Lacrimispora indolis DSM 755: one gene and its partner. The protein of the gene in region 2 interacts with the protein of the main gene of each other region in a pairwise test. Links are inferred from orthologs where the notes say so. Each region holds a gene or a part of one and is shown on either strand. Other genes may lie near its edges.

The links. The genes of interacting proteins can lie anywhere in the genome.
Region 1: the proteins of tpiA (region 2) and pepT interact in binary tests that used the Escherichia coli proteins (3 or more experiments, as listed by UniProt). The link is inferred for Lacrimispora indolis DSM 755 from one-to-one orthologs.

What each region holds. Positions count from the first base shown.
Region 1 is NZ_AZUI01000001.1:5,108,799-5,112,282, forward strand. What follows is about bases 654-3,484. They hold pepT (peptidase T), read right to left. Parts: upstream 2,769-3,484; coding sequence 1,539-2,768; downstream 654-1,538. Other genes in these bases: K401_RS0124845 (PTS sugar transporter subunit IIB), read right to left, coding at 654-752; K401_RS0124850 (PTS sugar transporter subunit IIA), read right to left, coding at 786-1,256; K401_RS0124860 (hypothetical protein), read right to left, coding at 2,796-3,484. Outside these bases: K401_RS0124840 (PTS galactitol transporter subunit IIC), read right to left, coding at 1-432; more of K401_RS0124845, read right to left, coding at 453-653. UniProt on the Escherichia coli protein: Cleaves the N-terminal amino acid of tripeptides.
Region 2 is NZ_AZUI01000001.1:727,128-731,288, forward strand. The notes cover bases 743-3,595. They hold tpiA (triose-phosphate isomerase), read right to left. Parts: upstream 2,619-3,595; coding sequence 1,866-2,618; downstream 743-1,865. Other genes in these bases: gpmI (2,3-bisphosphoglycerate-independent phosphoglycerate mutase), read right to left, coding at 743-1,618; K401_RS0103440 (phosphoglycerate kinase), read right to left, coding at 2,674-3,595. In the rest of the region: more of gpmI, read right to left, coding at 80-742; more of K401_RS0103440, read right to left, coding at 3,596-3,885; gap (type I glyceraldehyde-3-phosphate dehydrogenase), read right to left, coding at 4,049-4,161. UniProt on the Escherichia coli protein: Involved in the gluconeogenesis. Catalyzes stereospecifically the conversion of dihydroxyacetone phosphate (DHAP) to D-glyceraldehyde-3-phosphate (G3P).

The sequences.
Region 1 (3,484 bases), 4.4 Mb from region 2 along the record:
ATTGCGGGTTATGTAATATACTGCAACTGCCGTAAAAATTTTCCCCCATACATTCCATAAATCCGCATTAAAGGTATCCGTCTTTTTCATTGCCAGCATGATAATATTGATCACAATCACCAGGGGAAACATTAAAAAAGCATAAGGCCAGGACCAGGATATGGTTGACATGGTGGTCCAGCCCCCATCGGTAATGGGAAGATCAATGCCGGAAAACTTTAACATGGCGGTTGCCGCCGGTGTGATCACTCCGGTCATATAGTTGATCAGCATGCTCATTCCGGAGAAAGCCACACCAAGGGTAATGCCTGATGAAACAGCGTCTTTTACTTTCATCTTAACAATCAAACCGGCGATAATAATGATAACCGGCACAAACACAGCCGCCCCAAGCCCCAGAAAGAAATTAACCGTATTCGCTAACATCTGCATTCTCATTTACCTCCTTATTTTTATAGACTTTTCTTTTTGTAGTTTTCGATTGCCTTCAGCAGTTTATCAAATTCCTGGTCTTTCCCAATACCTGTCAGAAATGCGATCCCATTGATCACTGGAATGGGATATTCCTTGGCATTCTTTACAATGGTGATATAGGCCGCGCTGCCGTCCATATAGCGGTCAACGGACTTTAAATCTACCGCCTCCACCAAAGCATCCACCTTCTTTTCCTTTAACATTCTGTTTACCTTGCTTGCCACTGTCTGTGAGGTAGCCACACCGCTTCCGCAGGCCACAATAACTCTGATTCCCATAGTCAAAACCTCCTCCGATTTTCTTACGGCTGTTTATGATTCCATACCCTTGATGCCGCTGACCGCTTCAAAATATTCATCCGCTGTCCCGGCATGATTCAAACGCTCCATCAATTCCTCGTCCTGAAAGTTCTCCACCAATATCTGAAGTAAATCAATGTGCTCCTCTGATTTTAAAAATCCCAGCATAAAAATGAACCGGACCTGATGGATTTCATCATTATTGGCCATTTCCCTCCACTCAACAGCCTTCTTCAGCCGGATAGGAGCGATAAACGGCCGTAGGATATGGCTGGTATCCGTATGAGGGATAGCGACCGGGTAAGGCTTAATGGGAAGTGCTGTGGGATAACTTTCCTCCCTTGCCATTAGTGACTCCAGATAAGTGTCTTTTACAAACCCGTTTTTAAACAGAATGTCTGCCATCCGTTCAAAGACTTCGGTCTGATCCGCCGCTTCCCAGTCCAGCTGAACCAGTTCCCGAAATAACATATCCTTTTTCAAATGTAACCTCCTTCTATGCTTATCTTTTACCGGTAATTGTCAAAGCAATTTGTTATGTGCAAATTATACCATTGGGCTATTCCCATATCCACAACCATTGTGTACAATTATCAATTTTACCATTGCGCAAAATTGGACTCATGAAAGCAAAGTACCTGCAACGTGGGAGTTACTTTTCTAAAGAGAAACCCAACCATGCAAAACAGGCGAAAGCACATAAAAATACCCTGCAGGTAAGACACATCTTTATGTGTCTTACCTGCAGGGTACCATTGATCTCTGTTATTCTCTTTCCGTAAATTTCTCTACGATCTTAAGGAGGAGTTCCACCACCTTTTCCATGGACTGAACAGGGATGAACTCATATTTTCCATGAAAATTATAACCTCCTGTACACAGGTTCGGACAGGGAAGACCTTCATAAGACAAACGGGCTCCATCTGTGCCTCCCCGGATAGGGGTCACTTTTGGCTCTATTCCGATTTCTTCCATGGAGGCTTTTGCAATGTCGATTAAGTACATGTGAGGCTGTATCTTTTCCTTCATGTTATAGTAGCTGTCTTTTAAGGTAAGCTCCACGGTTCCTGGACAATAGCGGCTATTGAGATATTCCGCCACCCTTTCCATAAATGCCTTTTTTGCTTCAAATTTATCTTTGTTGTGATCCCGTATAATGTAATCCATACGGGCTTCCTCCACGGTTCCGTTCATGTGATCCAGATGATAAAATCCCTCATATCCTTCTGTAAACATAGGATTTTCCGCAGCTGGAAGCATATTGTGGAACTCCATGGCCATGAGCAGGGCATTTCTCATCCTTCCTTTGGAAGACCCTGGATGGATGCTGGAGCCGTGCACAATGACTCTTGCAGAAGCTGCGTTGAAATTCTCATATTCCAGCTCTCCCAATCCGCCGCCGTCTACGGTATAAGCCACATCAGCACCAAAACCCTTTACATCAAAGAAATCAGCCCCTCTTCCAACTTCTTCATCCGGTGTAAAGCCAATGCGGATGGTTCCGTGGGGGATCGACCGGTGGGACAGGAGATATTCCGCCATAGCCATGATCTCGGCAACTCCTGCTTTGTCATCTGCACCAAGCAGAGTAGTTCCGTCGGTTGTAATAATATCCTGCCCCTTGTAATTTAAAAGGTCCGGGAAATCGCAGGGTTTCATAACCAGGCCGGTTTCCTTATTCATCAGAATATCACCGCCGTCATAATTTTTCACGATCTGCGGCTTCACTCCTTCCCCTGAATAGGCCGGAGATGTATCCATATGGGCGATAAACCCAAGAACAGGTACAGCCTTTTCTGTGGTAGCTGGTATGGTAGCATAAACGTAGCTGTGGTCATCCACCATCACGTTTTCCGCCTTCATGGAGTGAAGCTGGGCTGCCAGTTCTCTTGCTAATACTCTCTGCTTTTCTGTACTGGGAACTGCCTCCATATCCTCTTTGGACTGGGTGTCAAAGGATATATACTTTAAAAAATTGTTCAATACTGCTGACATGATTCAATCGCCTCTTTTTCTAAAATTTTATTTTTCCATATTAATAATGGCTTTGATGGCACCTGCTGCGGACCATATGGACAAGCCGTAACCGATGGCCAGATCAAGGAAAAATCCGTTCCACATGTCCATATCAGACATCAGGCTTCCAAAGTTTGTGAAAATATAGACCAGGGTTTCAAAACTGGCTTCATATTGAAAATATGCCCTTACCATGGATACTGCATAATCCAGAAGATTGGCCCCTGCTATCATTCCCGCTGTTATTACAAGACAAATGACGGCTCCCTTTTTGTCCAGTGAACCTCCAAGCTTCTCATAACCGCTTAAAGCCAGCTTCAGCATTACAAATCCTGCTATCCCGGCGACAAACCCCACCTGTCCGATGAGCACCCACAACCCAACTCCCAAAAGCGAGGCAAACAGTGCGCCGATCACTCCAAGGAAGGGATTAGACGGATTCAGTTCAAGAGAGGCAGATATTTGAAGGGCTGCTTCCGGCTCCCCATGTTCCGGGCCAAGGGGATATCTATCTGGCAGGAGATCTTCCGGAAATTCCTCTTTTTTATCCGCTATTTTCTTTTTCACCTGGTTGATCAGCTCCTGGAACGCTGCTTCCTTTATGTGCCCTCCTCTTTTTATAAAGGCAAGGGTATGGTGTTCCCCATCCTTTGTTTCAGCCGAAAGCCTTTTTTCTGTTACGGTGGAGGTATCGT
Region 2 (4,161 bases):
CCATTGATTCACTTGGAGAAAAAAAGAGGGCCGTCCAGTGCAGCACTGGAAAGCCCTTTTTTGACATAACTTCCTAAACTCATTTCACAAGTAAAGATTTTCCTGTCATTTCTTTTGGCTGTTCTAATCCCATCAGTTCGATCAGAGTCGGAGCGATATCGGCCAGGCATCCGCCTTCTCTCAGCTTGTAGGATGGGTCTGCATTTACCAGGATAAACGGAACCGGGTTGGTGGTATGGGCAGTAAAAGGTTCTCCTGTCTCATAATCCAAAAGCTGCTCCGCATTTCCGTGGTCAGCACAGATGAACAGAATGCCATTTGTTTCCTTGATGGCATCCACAGTTCTTCCCACACATGCATCCACTGTCTCAATGGCTTTGATGGCTGCGGTCTCGATTCCTGTATGGCCTACCATATCCGGGTTTGCAAAATTAATGATAATCACATCGTATTTTCCGGATTTGACAGCCTCCACCAGCTTGTCGCAAACAATGGGAGCGCTCATCTCAGGCTGTAAGTCATAGGTGGCGACCTTTGGAGACGGAACCAGGATCCTGTCCTCTCCTTCATTAGGCGCTTCCACACCGCCGTTAAAGAAAAATGTTACATGGGCATATTTTTCAGTTTCCGCGATTCTGGCCTGAGTCATGTTGTTCTTGGCCAAAAATTCACCGAAGGTGTTTGCAATGGATTCCTTTTTAAAGGCAACCACCTTGTTATCAATGGTTTTATCGTAATCCGTAAAGCATACATAGGTCAGGTTTAAGCGCTTTTCTCTGGCAAATCCCTTAAATTCATCATCGCAGAACGCTCTGGTGATTTCTCTGGCCCTGTCAGGGCGGAAATTAAAGAAGATCACGGAATCGCCGTCATTTACGGTTGCTAGGGGTTTTCCAGCCTCTGTCACAACAAATGGCTCCACAAACTCATCATAAACCTCTTTGTCATAGGAAGCCTGGATTCCGGCAGCAGCCGATTCCCCATGGTTTCCTTCTCCCTTTGTCAGGGCATTGTATGCCCGCTCCACACGGTCCCAGCGGTTATCACGGTCCATGGCATAATAACGGCCCATAACAGAAGCCACCTTGCCTGTGCCGATTTCTTTCATCTTTTCTTCCAGTGCTTCTACAAAGCCCTTTCCGGAAGCAGGAGGTGTATCACGTCCATCCAGGAAGCAATGAACGAAAACCTTGTCCAGACCGTTTCTCTTTGCCAGCTCTAACAAGCCGTAAATATGGGTGTTATGGCTGTGTACCCCGCCATCAGATACCAGACCCCACATATGAAGGGCTGATCCGGATTTCTTGCAGTTTTCCACTGCCTGTAAAAATTCCGCAACTTCAAAAAAGTCGCCGTCTTCTATTGATTTTGTAATCCTGGTAAGCTCCTGATATACGATGCGCCCTGCGCCCATATTCAAATGCCCTACCTCTGAATTACCCATCTGTCCGTCAGGAAGACCTACCGCCAGTCCGCTGGCATTGCCTTTAACAAAAGGACACTGGCTCATAAGCTGATCCATGATGGGGGTCTTGCCTTCACAAACAGCGTTATGATCGCAGTTATCATTTAATCCGTAACCATCAAGTATCATTAATACAACTGGTTTTCTGCTCATAACTAGTTCTCCTTTTCCTCTTCTTCATTCTATTGTAATGGAAGCATCCTGATATATCATCATGCTCCAAAATGTGGGAAATCTTATGGAAATCATTGTCTCACAGATTACATTTTACATGATTTGCACATTTCTTGCAACCGGTGAATGACAAAATAATATCAGGGCTCTGATGCCTGGTATTTTCCCCTGGGCCAAAAACTGCTGCCCCACCGATTAAGGAAGAGGGGCAGCAGCTTTTATATACTTATTTGTTGTAGTTTACGATATTTCCAAATTCCGGTTTTAAAGATGCTCCGCCAACCAGGCCGCCGTCAATGTCAGGCTGTGCAAACAGCTCCGGTGCGCTTGCAGCGGATACGGAACCGCCATACTGGATACGGATCGCTTCTGCAGTCGCTTCATCATAGATTTCAGCGATGCACACACGGATAGCAGCACAAACCTCCTGAGCCTGCTCCGTTGTTGCCACCTTTCCGGTACCAATGGCCCAGATTGGCTCGTAAGCGATGACCGCATTTGCCGCATTCTCTGCCGGCACACCTAAGAAAGCGATCTTGATCTGCTGACGGATCCAGTCAAGAGTGATTCCCTGTTCTCTCTGGGTTAAAGATTCTCCGCAGCAAACAATAGGAGTGATGCCGTATTCAAAGGCTTTTAAAACCTTCTTGTTCACGGTCTCATCTGTTTCGGCAAAGTATTCCCTTCTCTCGGAATGGCCGATCACCACGTATTTCACGCCTGCATCCTTTAACATGCCAGGAGAAATCTCTCCGGTATAAGCGCCCTTATCCTCATAGTACATGTTTTCAGCGCCGATGTGGATATTGGTTCCCTTTGCGGCTTCCATAGCCGGTATGATATCAATAGCCGGAACACAGAAAACAACGTCTACCTCATCATTTGCTACCAGAGGCTTTAATGTATTTACCAGCTCCACCGCTTCGGTGGGAGTCATATTCATTTTCCAGTTACCTGCTATAATTTTCTTTCTGGACATAGTATCAACCTTCCTTTATGTTCGTCATTCAGAAGACCGGGATCTCCCTTTTCTCTTACTTATTGTCTGCTGCAGCCACGCCCGGCAGTTCCTTGCCTTCCAGGAATTCAAGGGAAGCGCCGCCGCCTGTGGAGATATGTGTCATCTTGTCAGCAAAACCAAGTCTCTTAACCGCATTCACGGAATCACCGCCTCCGATTACCGTAGTGGCATCAGAAAGCTCTGCAACTGCGCGGCAAACCTCTAAAGTACCTTCTGCAAAATTGGAGAATTCAAATACTCCCATAGGCCCGTTCCATACAACGGTCTTGGCGCCTTTTAAAGCATTCTTGAAAAGTTCGATGGTTTTCGGTCCGATATCAAAGCCTGACCAGCCTGCGTCAATGACCTCTACCACTTTTCTTTCCGTATCATTGGAAAACTCCTTGCCTTCTAAGTTATCTACAGGAAGCAGCAGCTTTACGCCTTTGTCTTCCGCTTTCTTGATCATCTCCAAAGCATAATCAAGCTTGTCTTCTTCACATAAGGAATTACCGATCTCTTTGCCCTGAGCCTTTGCAAAGGTGTAAGCCATACCGCCGCCGATGATTAAGGTATCAACTTTATCAAGAAGGTTATTGATTACGTTGATCTTATCGGAAACCTTTGCTCCTCCCAGGATTGCGACGAAAGGACGTACGGGATTCTCCACTGCCTGGCCAAGAAATTTGATTTCCTTTTCCATCAGATAACCAACTACGTTGGTGGCTGTATATTTGGTAACGCCCACATTGGAGCAATGAGCTCTGTGAGCGGTACCGAATGCATCGTTTACGAATATACCGTCGCAAAGAGACGCCAGCTCTTTTGCATACTCTTCTGCACTCTCATCCTTGCCGTACTTTGTCTCCTCCACTCTGTAGCGGGTATTCTGAAGAAGCAGAACTTCTCCATCCTTTAATTCCTCAGCAACCTTCCTTGTCTCAGGACCTGTTACCTTTGGATCGTTTACAAATTTAACCTCTACGCCAAGTCTTTCGCTTAAAGCTGGAGCAACCGGCTCTAATGACATCTCCGGAAGAGGCTCGCCCTTTGGCTTTCCTAAATGGGAGCACAGAATCACCTTTGCACCCTGATCCAATAATTTCTTGATTGTAGGAACGGCTCCGTCAATTCTGTTAAAGTTCTGAATCACTCCATCCTTTAACGGTACGTTGAAATCACATCTCACTAAAACTTTCTTTCCCTGTAATCCGGATAAATCATCAACTGTTTTCTTATTAAGCATGCTTCAATGCTCCTTTCCTATTTACTGCCCACGTTTTCTGGGCAGGGCCCACCCCGCATTATCGGGTGTAAAGGGATACCTGGAAGGTATTTCCATTTACTGTTATTTCAAACATTAAAAAATAAAAGGCCCGGTCCATAACGACCGGACCCTTTGTGGATCATTAGCCTAATTCAGCAAAGTACTTAATTGTACGAACCATCTGGCTTGTATAGGAATTCTCATTATCATACCATGAAACAACCTGAACCTGATATAAATCATCGCCGATCTTGG